One region of the Yersinia kristensenii genome, then DNA from elsewhere that is predicted to be linked to it. Evidence: predicted binding sites of a transcription regulator. Region 1 holds the regulator's gene; each other region holds the start of a gene.

Region 1 (4,201 bases):
TCATGTCGGCGTTTATTTAGGCAATGGCAAATTTATTCAGTCACCGCGTACTGGTGAAGAAATTCGCATTAGCATGCTAGATAATGACTACTGGCAAGATCATTATGTTGGCGCTCGCCGCGTCGTGACACCCAAAACTATTCGTTAATCAAAAAACGGGCCGCTAATCTCGATCCCCGCACCTGGTAGACCTATCGGGTGCCAATAACTCAATCATCGCCCCTCAATCACATAACTTCAGCACATGCTTTTCACACAATACCCCATCAAACGATGTGGTTATATCTGTCATTTCTGTTGAAAGTTGTTAAGATTAATACCCACAACAAAAATACAATAATTACGATTTTAACCGCCCCTCACCCCATCTTAGCGACTGCAAATGGTTGGATTTGAGGAGCAAACACCCTGAGCAACCCCGAAAGGAGAGAGCGATGTCTTTTGAATTACCGGCATTACCTTATGCACAAAATGCACTGGAACCGCACATTTCTGCTGAAACGCTGGAATACCATTACGGCAAGCACCACAACACTTATGTGGTCAACCTCAATAATCTGATTAAGGATACTGAGTTTGCAGGTAAATCCTTGGAAGAGATTATTAAAACTTCCAGTGGCGGTGTCTTTAATAATGCAGCCCAAGTCTGGAACCACACCTTTTACTGGCACTGTTTATCACCGAATGGTGGCGGCGAACCTACCGGCAAAGTTGCCGATGCCATTAATCAATCCTTTGGTTCTTTCGCTGAATTTAAAGCACAGTTTACTGATGCGGCGGTGAAAAACTTTGGCGCAGGCTGGACGTGGCTGGTCAAAAAAGCGGATGGCGCACTGGCGATTGTCAGTACATCAAATGCGGCAACACCGCTGACGACGGCTGATAAGCCGCTGCTGACTGTGGATGTGTGGGAACACGCTTACTATATTGATTATCGTAATGCGCGACCAAAATATCTGGAAAACTTCTGGGCCTTAGTAAATTGGTCTTTCGTTGAGAAAAATTTAGCCTGATACAGCGCAAACAGAAAGACAACACGCGTGGATATTATCAGTAGAAATAATTAAGGGCGGTTTAACCGCCCTACTAATGGCTTCACACCGGCAAGTGGTTTAATTAATTCATTACCGCCACGAAGCTAAAAGCAATAATCATCGCCAGCGCACCAACAGTCGTAATCAGCGACATTTTCAGATTGGTATCCATAAAAACTCCTCAGCCGGTTAATTTTTATACTTGGTCATATTTCAAGTAGCATCTGCGTTAACTACGTTAAATCGCCCGAATCACTTACACTGTAAGTGTATCGGAGGCTCATCCTACGTGTCAGCACAAGCTCTGTTCAAAATGGTTTACAACCAATTTGCCTTTCACTTGCCGCTTTCCTGCAACTCGAATTATTTAAAGTATAGTAAGGTAAAGGCACACAATTAGTGCGTTAAATCATTTTCCCACAGTTAAGAAAAAAAATCTTGTGCTCATTACGCACTTTATAACTTTGATTACCTCTTTCACTTTTCCTCCAGATCAGCCAAAATTCGCAGTTCATAACTGTATGCCGACTAATAATGTCCAATAAAACCTCTCAGACAGCCTGCTGATTCAACTTACCAGCCTACTCTTGTGTCTCTGTCTGAGCGGTGTTCGAGTCATACAGGCAAACGATTAACATAATACTTACCTACTGCAACAGGTGAGCTTAGGAGTCATTCTTTTTATGGCAACGATTAAAGATGTGGCCAAACACGCGGGTGTGTCTACCACCACCGTTTCGCACGTTATCAATAAAACTCGTTTCGTCGCCGAAAATACCAAGGCCGCTGTGTGGGCGGCCATTAAAGAGCTGCATTATTCGCCCAGTGCTGTGGCCCGCAGCTTGAAAGTTAATCACACTAAATCAATTGGCTTGTTGGCAACATCCAGTGAAGCACCCTATTTTGCTGAGGTAATCGAAGCAGTTGAAAATAGCTGTTATAGCAAAGGCTACACCCTGATTTTGTGTAATTCTCATAATAATCTGGATAAACAAAAAGCCTATCTGTCCATGCTGGCGCAAAAGCGTGTCGATGGATTATTGGTGATGTGTTCTGAATATCCTGAACAATTACTGGGGATGTTAGAAGATTATCGCAATATTCCAATGGTTGTGATGGACTGGGGTACTGCCCGTGGCGATTTTACTGACTCGATTATTGATAATGCATTCGAAGGAGGTTATTTGGCTGGCCGTTATCTTATTGAGCGCGGTCACCGTGATATCGGGGCGATTCCCGGTCAGTTATCGCGAAATACCGGTGGTGGTCGCCACCAGGGCTTTCTGAAGGCACTGGAGGAAGCCAATATCCCGCTGCGTGACGAATGGGTGGTTCAGGGGGATTTTGAGCCAGAATCCGGTTATAAAGCTATGCACCAAATTCTGACACAAAAACACCGCCCGACCGCCGTATTCTGTGGCGGTGATATTATGGCAATGGGTGCAATATGCGCGGCGGATGAATTGGGCCTGCGGGTGCCACAAGATATTTCAGTGATCGGTTATGATAATGTGCGCAATGCACGCTATTTCTCACCGGCGCTGACCACGATTCATCAGCCCAAAGAGAGATTAGGGGAAACCGCCTTTGCCATGTTGCTCGACCGCATTGTCAGTAAACGCGAAGACCCACAAACTATTGAAGTACATCCTAAACTGGTTGAACGCCGATCGGTGGCAGATGGCCCATTCCGCGATTATCGCCGCTAATCTTCGCCCGCCGGTAGCGCCCTGTTACCGGCAACTAATTCTGCCGTGCTTAATCATTACCCATGTCATTATCATCTCTTAGCCACTCATTATTAAGTGTGACACTGTCACCTAAATACGCCAGCATCCATGCTAAGGCTGGCGAATGATTATTCTGCTCCCACGTCAAGCAACACGGGCTATCAGGAAGTGGCTCGGCCAATGTTAATGCCACCAGTTTCCCTTGTTCAATCAAGGGCGATACCATATGCGCGGGCACCATTCCGACACATAATCCTGCACACAGACAATCTATTCCCGTGGCCCAATCCGGTGCCACTAAGCGCTGTTGGTTATCCAAGGTCCAGGTATCTCGTTTCGGCAAATTTCGCGCAGTATCCTCCAAACAAAGTGAGGGATAAGGCCGCAATTGGTCATCAGTAAGGGGCCCGGTTAAGTAAGCTAAGGGGTGATTGACGCTCACGACACAATGCCAGCTTAAAAAGCCCATGTCGCGGAAGACAAATCGCCCGCCAACCGGGATGGCGCGAGTCGCTCCAATGGCCATTTCAGCTTGTCCATCCGCCAGTGCATCCCAGACACCGTTAAATACCTCATAACGCACCCGCAGTTCGATATCGGGGAAATGGCGATAAAAATCCAATACTAACCGGCGGCTCCGCTGAGGTTTGACGATTTTATCGACCACGATATTGAGTTGCCCACGCCAACCATTTGCCACTTGTTGGCACTGTCGCCGTGTGCCATTCATTTTTTTGATAACATCTCTAGCTTCTTTGATAAAAACCCTGCCCGCCTCCGTCAATTCTACGTCCCGATGACGCCGCACAAATAACGGCACTGCCAGCCACTCTTCCAACTGGCGCACGGTATAACTTACCGCCGACGGGACGCGGTGCAATTCTTGAGCTGCGGCGCTGAAACTCCCGGTGCGAGCAACTGCATCGACCACATCCAATGAATATTCTGACCACATATTTTGCCCTTCCCCTAGACTAAATATTTGCCATCAATTTTTTTGATAGCATGGCGCAAATATTACCGTTTCACAACAGAATACCTCGCCGCTAGAATGCCCCCCGCAATGGAATTTCAATGATAAAAGTTTTGCCTGCAAAATTATAATGAGACACAAAAAATGAAAACGACTTCCAGTTTCATGTTCTATCTGGCCGGTTTGAGCATGTTGGGGTACCTGGCCACCGATATGTATTTGCCTGCCTTTGGCGCTATGCAACAAGAACTACAGACCTCCGCTGGCTCCATCAGTGCCAGCCTCAGTATCTTTCTCGCTGGTTTCGCTATCGCCCAGCTTATTTGGGGGCCTGTTTCCGATAAATTAGGCCGCAAACCGGTACTATTAGTCGGATTAGGTTTATTTGCCATTGGCTGTCTGGGCATCTTATGGGTTGAAACGGCGACACAGTTATTAGTTCTGCGCTTTATTCAAGCGGTGGG
Region 2 (4,201 bases), 430 kb from region 1:
GCCCATGGACGGGCCGAGTAAGGAGAGCAGCCAACGCACATGCGGCTTGAAGTATGACAAGTATATACTCTAGATAATTCGAGTTGCAGGAAGGCGGTAATCGAATGAATCCCGATGAGTTGACATCAGTCAATGACTCGGGTGAAGGAGTGCAGCCAACGCACATGCGGCTTGAAGTATGACGAGTATAACGGGATTATACTGCTCGGTCATAGGCCGTCGTAGTGTAAACCTCTTGAATCACTAATGGTAACAAACGGTCATTCATTATTTTTATCGCATCGCCCAATGCCAACTGACGGCCAGCTAATACGACTTGGGGCTGCGCTAATAAACACAAACTGGCAGTGTCACCGGATTCAACTACTAACAAACTAATCTCTTCGTTACTATCCAATACTTTTACTGTAGCCAGTGCCGCATTCTGTGGTATCCAAGTTTTAGGCTGTTGTGCAAAATACCAGCTTTTGGGCATTAATGGTTTTAGAAAACGACATGCAACCAAAGCATTTAATATTAATTCTGAACGTTGCTCATGGCCCATTTTAATTTGGCGGCATTGATCTTCAAATTCAAAATAAAGCGCGGCATCATCAACGCAAAATGCAGATTCATCAAAGGCATCAGGAGTTAACATTTTAGACGGGAACCGCGACCGAAATATCATACCATTGGCTAAATCCAACATGAGCCTGTCATGTTCGATATCAAAATACCAACGCCATTTATCGTCTGGTTTAATCCGCATATTTTACCCTTCCCGCCACGTTCGCCAACATTATTGACTCAATAACTGAGCACTTACCCACCTAATTGCACTAAATCATATAAGGCTTTTGATGTATATTTAATCTATAGGGATAAAATATAGACGAGCTGGGGGAATAAATAAACCCCCAGACAAGTAAAGAAGATAAATAATTAGATATGAGTAATGATATTCTTAATCAAACTTGGTCCATGGAAGATAAATCCGGAATAAATTTGAATCAATGAAGCACCCGCAGCCATTTTTTCCCGCGCAGCAATGACCGAGTCAATTCCACCGACGCCAATAATAGGTAAACGGCCCTGCAACTCTTGCGATAAACGGCGAATCACTTCAGTACTGCGTAATTGTAATGGACGGCCACTTAACCCTCCGGCTTGTTCGCAATAATTTAAACCCTGAATGAGGGAACGATCTAAAGTTGTATTAGTGGCAATAACACCATCTATATTATGGCGAACCAAGCTATCCGCTATTTGGATCAATTCTTCTTCTGTAAGATCCGGCGCGATCTTAACTGCGACAGGAACATACTTATGATGCCGCTGATGTAATTCAGTTTGTTTATTTTTAATTGCTGCCAACAAATCATCCAGTGCTTCACCATACTGCAAAGACCGTAATCCTGGAGTATTAGGCGATGAAATATTAATCGCAATATAGCCGGCATAAGGATAAATTTTATCCATGCAAATCAAGTAATCTTCTTTGCCCTGCTCTACCGGAGTATCTTTATTCTTACCAATATTAATACCTAAAATACCGCCAAAATGTGATTTTTTAACGTTTTCAATTAAGTTATCAACCCCGTGATTATTAAAACCCATACGATTGATCAAACCTTCGGCCTCGACGACCCTAAACAATCTTGGTTTATCATTTCCTGACTGTGGCCGTGGTGTGACTGTCCCGACTTCAATAAAACCAAACCCCATCGCGCCCAGAGCATCAATGCACTCACCATCTTTATCCAAACCTGCAGCTAAGCCTAATGGATTTTTGAATGACAGCCCCATGCAACTTACTGGTTTGGTTGGCACTGATTGGCGAATCAAGAATTGAAGTGGCGTGCCAGTAACGCGTTTTAACTGGCGAAAAGTGAGTTCATGTGCACGTTCTGGATCAAGCTGAAAGAGTGCTTTTTTGACAAGTGGATAATACATGTAATCTCCTGAGCGGGCAGTGACTAGCCGTTGATGTTGGAATGGTAAATTCATCTTTCAGGAAAGTAAACGTTTGCGAAGTAAAGCCATGCAAAGACCTTGTTCTATGAAGTTACTCTAGTGTTAACAAATATAAGGATAAAAAAATAGAGGGCCATTATGCCCCCTATTTATTTAAACAATGACTTCTACAAATTATTTACTTTTGCAAATAGCCAACTTATGCCGCTAATGCTTTAGTTATCTTCTCGTATAAATCACCAGACAAATTATCCAGTGTTTTCAATTGTTCCAAGGCCTGACGCATCAAAGTTTGACGCCCTGAATCATAACGTTTCAAACGAATCAGTGGCTCAATCAAACGAGCAGCAACCTGTGGATTACGGGTATTCAAATCACTGAGTATTTCTACCAGGAATTGATAACCGCTACCGTCAGTGGCATGGAAAGCTGCTGGGTTACCGGAAGCAAAACTACCAATTAGCGAGCGAGTGCGGTTTGGATTACTCAAGCTAAAGGCTGGGTGTTTAAGTAAACCACGCACTTGCGCCAGAACATCCGCTGCCGGGCTGGTTGCTTGCAGAGCAAACCATTTATCCATCACCAAACCATCATGATTCCAGCGTACATCAAAGGCCGTCAACAACTCATCGCGGCAAGGTAACTGTGCAGCAACAGCAGCCGCGAGCGCTGCCAACGAGTCAGTCATATTATCTGCCTGATGATATTGGGAAGAAACAAGCTTGTTAGCAAACTCTTCATCCGCAAAGGCAAGGTAATTCAGACAGATATTGCGCAATGCCCGCTTGGCGATATCTGTGTGTTCAATACGATATTCAGGAGTGATATTCGCCACATAGACAGCCAATAATTCATCAGACAACTCATTTGCCAGACAACGGGTAATGGCTTCATGTACTGCACTGATCGCTTGCGGATCAATAGTGATGAACAACTCCGCAATTTCATTTTCTGATGGCAGTGTCAGGATCTGTGCTGCTAGTGCAGGATCAAGATTTTCATCAAGCAATATTGCACGGAAAGCATCAGCCACATGATTAGGTAAACTCAACGGCTGTTTTTGCTGGTATTTAGCAACATTGAGCTTGATATGAGTTGCCAGCAAACTTTGCGCCGCATCCCAGCGCGAGAATTCATTACGCGCATGCTGCATCAAGAAAGTCAGTTGCTGATCACTGTAGGTGTAATCCAGTTTGACTGGTGCAGAAAATTCACGCAATAGGGATGGGATGGGGGTGTGCTCAACATGATCAAAAGTAAAGGTTTGCTCAGCCTCTGTGACATTCAGAACATGATGAACCGGTAAACCATTTTTCTGTAACGCAATCACGTGGCCTTTACTGTCATAAAGTTCAATATCCAAAGGGATATGCAATGGCAGTTTTTCCGGCTGATCCGCGGTTGGCAACGTTTTCTGACTAACATGCAGATGATATTGCTGTTTTTCAGCATCATAATCATCACGTACCGTCAGTATCGGTGTACCCGATTGGCTATACCAGCGGCGGAATAAAGATAAATCAACATTAGATGCATCTTCCATTGCCTGTACGAAATCATCACAGGTCGCCGCACTGCCATCATGGCGTTCGAAATAGAGTTGCATGCCCGCCTGGAACTGCTGTTCACCCAGTAAAGTATGCATCATCCGGATGACTTCCGACCCTTTTTCATACACCGTCAAGGTGTAGAAATTGTTCATCTCGATGACTTTATCTGGGCGAATAGCGTGAGCCATCGGACTGGCATCTTCGGCAAATTGCGCCGAACGCATCACACGAACGTTTTCAATACGATTAACCGAGCGTGAGCCCAAATCGGAACTGAATTCTTGATCACGGAATACCGTTAAGCCCTCTTTCAAGCTTAATTGGAACCAATCACGGCAAGTTACTCGGTTACCCGTCCAGTTATGGAAATATTCATGACCGATAACAGCTTCAATGTTCAGATAATCTTTATCTGTCGCCGTTTCTGCTTTTGCCAGAACATATTTTGAGTTGAATACATTCAGCCCTTTGTTTTCCATCGCGCCCATATTGAAGAAATCAACCGCCACAATCATATAGATGTCGAGGTCATATTCCAGGCCAAAACGGGTTTCATCCCATTTCATGGAGTTTTTCAAAGAGGTCATAGCCCAATCGGCGCGATCCAAATTACCGCGGTCAACAAAAAGCTCCAACGCGACTTCGCGGCCAGAGCGAGTAATGAACTTATCACGCAAGACATCGAAATCACCGGCGAC
Region 3 (4,201 bases), 190 kb from region 1:
AGCCAAATCCAGCATTTTATCGTAGGCATCGGCTTCTTTTTTGGTTGTGAAAGTCATTTTTTCCTCACCCTGTCTTACCACGACGAATTTTATTTCAACGGCCATTGATACGCGTCCTCTTCACTTACAGATTACTGTACATAATCACAGTATAATGTGATTTATTGGGGCGATGCAACCACCATCGCCCTTTACTGTGATTATTTTAATAAACGGGCTTTGCAGTTTTTGCCTTTGATCTTGCCTTGCTGTAACTGCTGTAGAGCACGTTTGGCGCTCGCCTTGCGAATAGCAACATAAGCATGGACCGGGAACATATCGATTTTACCTACATCTGCGGCGGTCAGACCGGCTTCACCGGTTAAGGCCCCCAGAATGTCGCCAGGACGAATTTTAGCTTTGCGCCCACCATCAATGCATAAGGTAACCATTTCAGGTTCCAGCATCGTGTTGGCACTGCGGCTTACCTGCTCGGCTGGCGTCCATTTCAGTTTCATTTGCATATAATCTTCAATGGCATGGGCACGGGTCATTTCCTGTGGAGTACACAGGCTGACTGCCAGACCGCTCATCCCTGCCCGCCCGGTACGGCCAATGCGGTGCACATGAATTTCCGGATCAAACGCCAGTTCGAAATTGACCACCAGTTCCAAGTCTTTAATGTCCAGACCACGGGCAGCAACATCTGTTGCAACTAACACCCGGCAACTGCGGTTGGCAAAACGCACCAGCACTTGATCACGATCGCGCTGTTCTAAATCGCCGTGCAAAGCCAACACGCTGATGCCACGGGACTCCAACGCCTCATAGACACTCTGGCAATCTTTTTTGGTGTTACAAAACACCACACAAGAGGCCGGCTGATAATAACTGAGGGCCGAGATCAACAGCGGCAACCGTTTTTCGCGCGTGGTTTCGAAAAATACCTGTTCAATCGCGGGAGCTTCATCACCATCATCAACTTCAACATTGACTGGCTGGCGCTGAACCCGTGCACTGATCTGTTCAATACCTGCCGGATAAGTCGCAGAGAACAGCAACGTCTGGCGCTGTGGCGGGGTATAAGCAATCACATCATCAATGGCATCGGTAAAACCCATGTCCAACATGCGATCGGCTTCATCCAGCACCAGAATTTTGAGGTCATCCAGCACCAGGGTTTTCTTGCGCAAATGCTCCTGAATACGGCCCGGCGTGCCGACGACGATATGCGGGGCATGCACCAGGGAATCCAACTGATGGCCCATCGGCTGGCCGCCACACAAGGTCAGAATTTTAATATTCTGAGTAAAGCGCGCTAACCGGCGCAACTCTTTGCTGACCTGATCAGCCAGTTCACGAGTGGGACACAGCACCAAAGCTTGAGTCACAAACTCACCCACAGCAATTTTGTCCAGCAAACCAATGCCGAAGGCCGCAGTTTTACCACTGCCGGTTTTGGCTTTTGCCCGAACATCCTGCCCATTGAGGATGGCCGGTAATGCTGCGGCCTGTACCGGTGTCATCTCGGTATAACCAAGTTCATTAAGATTGGACAACTGCTCAGCAGGCAGTGTCAGGGAAGAAAAGGACGTTGTGCTCACGGCAGTAACTCTTATAACGGAATGGAATGGCAGCGATGGCCTGAAGGCGAGCGCAAGATTTTGGCGCGATAATACCAGATATAGGGCTATTGCCGGAACTATACTGCATCAATACCGGCAAAATGCCGTGATTCTCTGCGTAGACACCGATACGCAATCGTTTTCGTTGCTATTTTGCCGTATACTCATGCCCGTAAAATTCATCGCGTATCAAATTATTGTGTAACTTTTCCACTGATGTAGGTATCTAACTATGCTGACTATTGGAACCGCACTGCGCCCAAACGCCACCCGTGTCATGTTGCTTGGCGCAGGCGAGCTAGGCAAAGAAGTGGCGATTGAATGCCAAAGGCTGGGGCTGGAAGTGATTGCGGTTGATCGCTATGCGGATGCGCCTGCAATGCATGTTGCTCATCGTAGCCATGTGATTAACATGCTGGATGCCGCAGCGCTCAAGCAGTTGGTCGAGCAGGAAAAACCGCACTATATTGTGCCGGAAATTGAAGCTATCGCCACTGATATGCTGGTTGAGTTAGAGAATATGGGCCACAAAGTTGTGCCCTGCGCCGAAGCGACTCGCTTGACCATGAACCGCGAAGGAATTCGCCGTCTGGCTGCTGAAACACTGCAATTGCCGACCTCCAGTTACCGCTTTGCCGCTACCGAGAACGCATTCCGTCAGGCAGTGAGTGAGATGGGTTATCCGTGCATTGTCAAACCGGTGATGAGTTCTTCCGGTAAAGGCCAAAGTTTGATTCGCAATGAACAGCAACTTCAAACCGCATGGGATTACGCGCAACAAGGTGGCCGGGCAGGCGGCGGCAAAGTGATTGTCGAGGGATTGGTACACTTTGATTTTGAAATCACCTTGCTGACCATCAGCGCAGTTGATGGCATCCATTTTTGTGCGCCTATTGGTCACCGTCAGGAGGATGGCGATTACCGTGAGTCCTGGCAGCCACAAATGATGAGTGATATTGCGCTGGCGCGGGCGAAAGAGATTGCATCACAAGTGGTCACCGCGCTCGGTGGCTATGGGCTATTTGGTGTGGAGTTATTTGTCTGCGGTGATGACGTTATTTTCAGTGAAGTTTCACCGCGCCCTCACGATACCGGCATGGTGACCTTGATTTCGCAGAATATGTCTGAGTTTGCCTTGCATGTGCGCGCATTTCTCGGCTTGCCAATTGGCACCATTCGTCAGTATGGCGCAGCCGCGTCGGCGGTTATTTTGCCCGAATTAACCAGCCATAATATTGCTTACCATGGGTTGGAAACCGCCCTGGTCGGTGACACACAAATTCGTTTATTTGGTAAACCCGACATTGCAGGTAAACGGCGGTTGGGTGTGGCGCTGGCGGTAGCGGATGATATTGATACCGCGATTGAAGTGGCAAAACGGGCCGCAGATGCGGTGGTCGTGACCGGTAAATAGCGGTAACAGGTCAGTCATGCGTAACAGCCAATAAACCCGCCTTCGCGACGGGTTTATTGGCATTGGACAGCAAAAAACGAGAACTTACCCCTCGTAAGGATCTTCTATTTCGTCCGCATCCTGCTCATTATCACGACGATAATCAGACTCATCATTGTCATCAAAGTCAGAATCTTCAAAGATAGGCATGGCTTGTGGATCATTCTGGTGCCGCTCGCGAATCTCTGCGGCAACCAAAGCAATCGCCTCGCCACTGCTCATTCCTTCCGACATGAATTGGTGAATACGTTCGACAGCTTCTTGCTGTTCCTCATGAGAAAGTGAAGGCATACCCGCTAACATTGATTTATCTCCTGCATATAATTGATTCAGTATACCTGTTTATTGTTATTTAAAGTGAATCGCTATTTACGGTGAATTGACCGCGTCGGGTGAACAGCCCCCAAATACCGGGTAATTTATGCTAATCTTCCCCAACTTTGGTGGTGAAAATAGCCTTACGCCGCCTAATATGTCCAGCCGAAAGAAAAGAATAGCGACTCATGAGTGTGAAATCCCTGACTTTCAAAACCTTGCCTTATCAACCAGATGCCCTGCTCCAGCAATTCGCCCCCCTTGCCCAGCAACCTTGGGCCATGCTGCTGCACTCCGGATTTGCTGAACACACCCATAACCGCTTTGATATTCTGGTCGCCGACCCGCAAGTCACCCTCACTACTCGGGGCGAGCAAACCGAGATTATCAGTGCGCAAGGTCAGGAACTCTCCCTCGAAGACCCATTCTCTTTATTGCAACAGCAATTGGATAAATTTTCTCCCCCGGTCTCGCCCCACCCTGACCTGCCTTTTTTAGGCGGTGCATTAGGGCTATTTGGTTATGATTTGGGGCGGCGGGTTGAGATATTACCGGTACTGGCCGAGCAGGATATCGCTTTACCGGACATGGCGGTCGGCCTGTATGACTGGGCCTTGATTGCCGATCATCATTTGCAAAAACTGACACTGGTATGCCATGGCGATGCTGAACAGCGCTGGCTTTGGTTACAGCAGCAACAGTGCTCTCAAGCTGTCACGCCATTTAAGTTAACTGGCCCGTGGCAGGCCAATATGTCGCGTGAGCAATATGGTGAAAAATTCCGACAAATTCAGGAATATCTACACAGTGGCGACTGTTATCAGATTAA
Region 4 (4,201 bases), 2.2 Mb from region 1:
GATAGATCTTTGATTAGTAATATTTTTATATCATCAGCTATTTGTAGTCGATCTACTTTTGCTCTTTCTTGTGCTTGATTTAAGAGTAGGCAATCTATTGAAATGGTGCATACTGTGCGCCTTTTGGTGGCCGTCAAGGGACACAGAGCCGGTTATTGCGGTTCTTAAACGTACACATCAGGTTATGGATGTTCTAGCAAAAAGAATTCAATTATGAGCACAGAACATAAAAAACAATCTTTATCGGCGGTAACCCTGGCAGCAATCGGGGTCGTTTACGGTGATATTGGTACTAGCCCACTCTATACCTTGAGAGAGTGTTTTTCTGGTCATTACGGTTTTGATGTCCGTCCGGATGTGGTATTTGGGTTTTTATCACTGATTTTCTGGATGTTAATTCTGATTGTCTCGGTTAAATATCTGACCTATGTCATGCGCGCGGATAACGCCGGTGAAGGGGGGATTTTAACCTTAATGTCTTTGGCTGGGCGTAATACGTCTTCCAGAGCCACTTCCATTTTGGTGATCCTCGGCTTAATTGGTGGCAGTTTCTTTTATGGTGAGGTGGTCATCACCCCGGCAATATCGGTTATGTCGGCCATCGAAGGGCTAGAAATAGCCGCACCTGCACTTGATCCTTATATTGTCCCTTGCTCTATTGCCGTTTTAACCCTGTTATTTGTGATTCAAAAACACGGGACTGGCAGCGTCGGTAAATTGTTTGCCCCGGTGATGTTGGTTTGGTTCCTGACCTTGGCGCTGCTGGGGTTACGCAGTATTATCGCGAATCCAGAAGTGCTGGCTGCATTGAATCCGAAATGGGCGATAAGCTTCTTCACTGAATATAAGTCTGTTTCATTTTTTGCCCTTGGTGCGGTAGTTTTAGCTATTACCGGGGTGGAAGCCTTATATGCAGATATGGGGCATTTTGGTAAATTTCCTATTCGGTTAGCATGGTTTACCGTGGTGCTGCCCTCATTGGTGCTAAATTATTTTGGCCAGGGCGCGTTATTACTGAAAAATCCGGAAGCCATCAAAAACCCCTTCTTCCTGCTCGCCCCCGACTGGGCATTGATTCCACTATTAATATTGGCGACATTGGCGACCGTTATTGCCTCGCAGGCTGTCATCTCCGGTGTATTCTCACTGACCCGACAGGCGGTTCGTTTAGGTTATTTACCGCCGATGCGCATTATTCATACCTCAGAAATGGAATCAGGGCAGATATATATCCCGGTGATTAACTGGACGCTGTATCTGGCGGTGGTATTGGTGATTGTCGGATTCGAACGCTCCAGTAATTTGGCGGCCGCTTACGGTATTGCCGTAACCGGTACCATGGTCATCACCAGTGTTCTGTTCTGTACCGTAGCGCTGAAAAACTGGCACTGGAACCGAGCTTTTGTTGGTTGCCTGTTAGTGCTCTTATTGATTATTGATATTCCCATGTTCTCTGCCAACGCCCTGAAATTGTTCTCCGGTGGTTGGTTGCCACTGTCATTGGGGCTGGTGATGTTTATCATCATGACCACCTGGAAAAGCGAGCGTTTCAGCTTGTTGCGCCGTATGCATGAACACGGCAATTCACTGGAAGCGATGATTGCTTCATTGGAGAAGTCACCTCCGGTTCGTGTTCCCGGCACCGCGGTCTATATGTCGCGGGCGATGAATGTTATTCCGTTCGCATTGCTACATAACCTCAAACATAACAAAGTATTACATGAGCGAGTGGTCTTACTGACACTGAGAACTGAAGATGCGCCGTATGTCCATAATGTTAATCGCGTGACCATCGAGCAGCTCTCGCCGACGTTCTGGCGGGTTGTGGCGAGTTATGGTTGGCATGAAACCCCAAATGTGGAAGAGATTTTCCATCGCTGTGGTTTGGAAGGCTTACCTTGCCAGATGATGGAGACTTCATTCTTTATGTCTCACGAGTCACTCATTCTGACCAAGCGGCCATGGTATATGTTCTTGCGCGGCAAGCTGTTTATTGCCCTCAGCCGTAATGCGCTGCGCGCTGCCGATCAGTTTGAAATCCCGCCGAATAGGGTGATTGAATTGGGAACTCAGGTAGAGATTTAGCTCAAAGGCTGCTGACAAAGTTGATACGCGGGGAAATGTGCCGAATGGGTCCCTCTTAGTGTCAAATACAAGTGCGTAAGCCGTCGGAGCGCCCGTCGGTGCAGCCGCCCGTGACAAAATAGATTTATCAATAACCTTCAAGGCCGTTAAACATAACGGCCTTTTTCACATTCATCATCCCCGCTTTTCATTTGTTCAGCGAAACGTTTCGATGGTGATCACAATTTCACCAAATTGGGTTTGCCTTCTGCGGTCATTTTTCTAAACTCAGTATCAGCGAAACGTTTCGCTGTTGGAGTCGAAAATGAAAAAAGGCGCATTACTGAATTCTGATATTTCTGCTGTTATCTCCCGCCTGGGCCATACCGATCAGATTGTGATAGGTGATGCGGGGCTGCCAATACCGGCAACCACCACACGTATCGATTTGGCACTGACTCGAGGCGTCCCTGGGTTCCTCCAGGTTTTTGAGGTGGTAACACAAGAAATGCAGGTTGAGAGTGCCGTCTTGGCGGAGGAGATTATTAAAAATAACCCGCAACTCCATGAAACGTTACTCGCACAACTATCACAACTTGAGCAACACCAGGGAAACCAAATTGCTTTGCACTATATCAGCCATGAGGCTTTTAAAGAGCAAACCAAACAAAGCCGGGCAGTGATTCGTAGCGGGGAATGTTCCCCCTTTGCTAACATCATTCTCTGCTCCGGCGTAACTTTCTGAGGCGTTTATGCAACCTTTGCTGCAACTGAAAGGGATTGATAAAGCCTTTCCCGGCGTCAAAGCACTCTCGGGTGCTGCGCTGAGTGTCTATCCCGGCAGGGTGATGGCACTGGTAGGCGAAAATGGGGCCGGAAAATCGACCATGATGAAAGTGCTGACCGGTATCTATAACAAAGATGCTGGCAGCCAACATTTCTTGGGTAAAGAAGTGGTGTTTAATGGCCCGAAAGACTCACAGGAAGCGGGGATTGGCATTATTCATCAGGAACTTAACCTGATCCCACAGTTAACCATCGCAGAAAATATCTTTTTAGGGCGCGAGTTTGTTAATCGCTTTGGCAGCATTGATTGGAAAAAAATGTATGCCGAAGCTGATTTATTGCTGGCGCGCTTAAATATCAGCTACAGCAGCCATCGGCTGGTGGGCGAGCTTTCCATTGGTGATCAGCAAATGGTGGAAATCGCCAAAGTGCTGAGCTTTGAATCCAAAGTCATCATTATGGATGAACCAACCGATGCCCTGACCGACACTGAAACGGCCTCTTTATTTAATGTTATTAAAGAGTTGAAAGCGGAAGGCCGTGGCATTGTTTATATCTCCCACCGCTTAAAAGAAATCTTTGAGATTTGCGATGACGTCACGGTGTTCCGTGATGGGCAGTTTATCGCCGAAAAACCGGTTAACACGCTGACCGAAAACTCACTGATTGAGATGATGGTAGGCCGTAAGCTGGAAGAGCAATATCCGCGCCTAAATTTACCGCGTGGTGAAAAACGCTTACAGGTCAAACAGCTATGTGGCCCAGGGGTGACAAATGTCAATTTCACCCTCTACAGTGGCGAAATTCTGGGTGTGGCGGGTTTGATGGGCGCTGGCCGCACTGAGCTGATGAAAATCATCTATGGTGCGCTGCCGCGTAAATCTGGCTTTGTTATGTTGGATGGCCGTGAAGTCGTGACTCATTCACCGCAGGATGGTTTAGCAAACGGCATTGTGTACATTTCTGAAGATCGTAAGCGCGATGGCTTAGTGCTCGGCATGTCAGTTAAAGAAAATATGTCTTTGACTGCATTGCGTTATTTCAGCCGTTCAGGGGGATCGCTCAAGCATGCTGATGAACAGCAGGCGGTGGCGGATTTCATTCGTTTATTTAATATCAAAACGCCTTCCATGGAACAGCCGATTGGTTTGCTGTCCGGTGGTAATCAGCAAAAAGTGGCTATCGCTCGGGGTCTAATGACTCGGCCGAAAGTTTTGATCCTTGATGAACCCACTCGTGGGGTGGATGTCGGGGCCAAAAAAGAAATCTACCAGTTAATTAACCAATTCAAACAAGAAGGGCTGAGCATCATTCTGGTTTCCTCGGAAATGCCGGAAGTGCTGGGCATGAG

What was found. Region 1 encodes PurR, which represses purine synthesis genes. Its sites were predicted from a motif close to CANGCAAACGTTTGCNTG; they were not measured.
Positions count from the first base shown of each region.
Region 2: a site for PurR is predicted at 1,995-2,012, ahead of pyrD (quinone-dependent dihydroorotate dehydrogenase). Genes of this name have one in related genera too.
Region 3: a site for PurR is predicted at 1,734-1,751, ahead of purT (formate-dependent phosphoribosylglycinamide formyltransferase). Genes of this name have one in related genera too.
Region 4: a site for PurR is predicted at 2,360-2,377, ahead of rbsD (D-ribose pyranase). Genes of this name have one in related genera too.

Region 1 is NZ_UHIY01000001.1:3,722,362-3,726,562, forward strand. Features, by position in the region: gene DX162_RS17040 (C40 family peptidase) at 1-148, shown strand, start outside; gene sodB (superoxide dismutase [Fe]) at 435-1,013, shown strand; gene cydH (cytochrome bd-I oxidase subunit CydH) at 1,117-1,206, opposite strand; gene purR (HTH-type transcriptional repressor PurR) at 1,718-2,743, shown strand; gene punR (DNA-binding transcriptional activator PunR) at 2,793-3,719, opposite strand; gene punC (purine nucleoside transporter PunC) at 3,882-4,201, shown strand, end outside.
Region 2 is NZ_UHIY01000001.1:4,150,375-4,154,575, forward strand. Features, by position in the region: gene DX162_RS19310 (cell division protein ZapC) at 197-748, opposite strand; gene pyrD (quinone-dependent dihydroorotate dehydrogenase) at 922-1,932, opposite strand; gene pepN (aminopeptidase N) at 2,153-4,201, opposite strand, start outside.
Region 3 is NZ_UHIY01000001.1:3,909,938-3,914,138, forward strand. Features, by position in the region: gene DX162_RS18055 (YebG family protein) at 1-105, opposite strand, end outside; gene dbpA (ATP-dependent RNA helicase DbpA) at 201-1,583, opposite strand; gene purT (formate-dependent phosphoribosylglycinamide formyltransferase) at 1,837-3,018, shown strand; gene DX162_RS18070 (YoaH family protein) at 3,103-3,360, opposite strand; gene pabB (aminodeoxychorismate synthase component 1) at 3,561-4,201, shown strand, end outside.
Region 4 is NZ_UHIY01000001.1:1,496,801-1,501,001, forward strand. Features, by position in the region: gene kup (low affinity potassium transporter Kup) at 214-2,085, shown strand; gene rbsD (D-ribose pyranase) at 2,390-2,809, shown strand; gene rbsA (ribose ABC transporter ATP-binding protein RbsA) at 2,817-4,201, shown strand, end outside.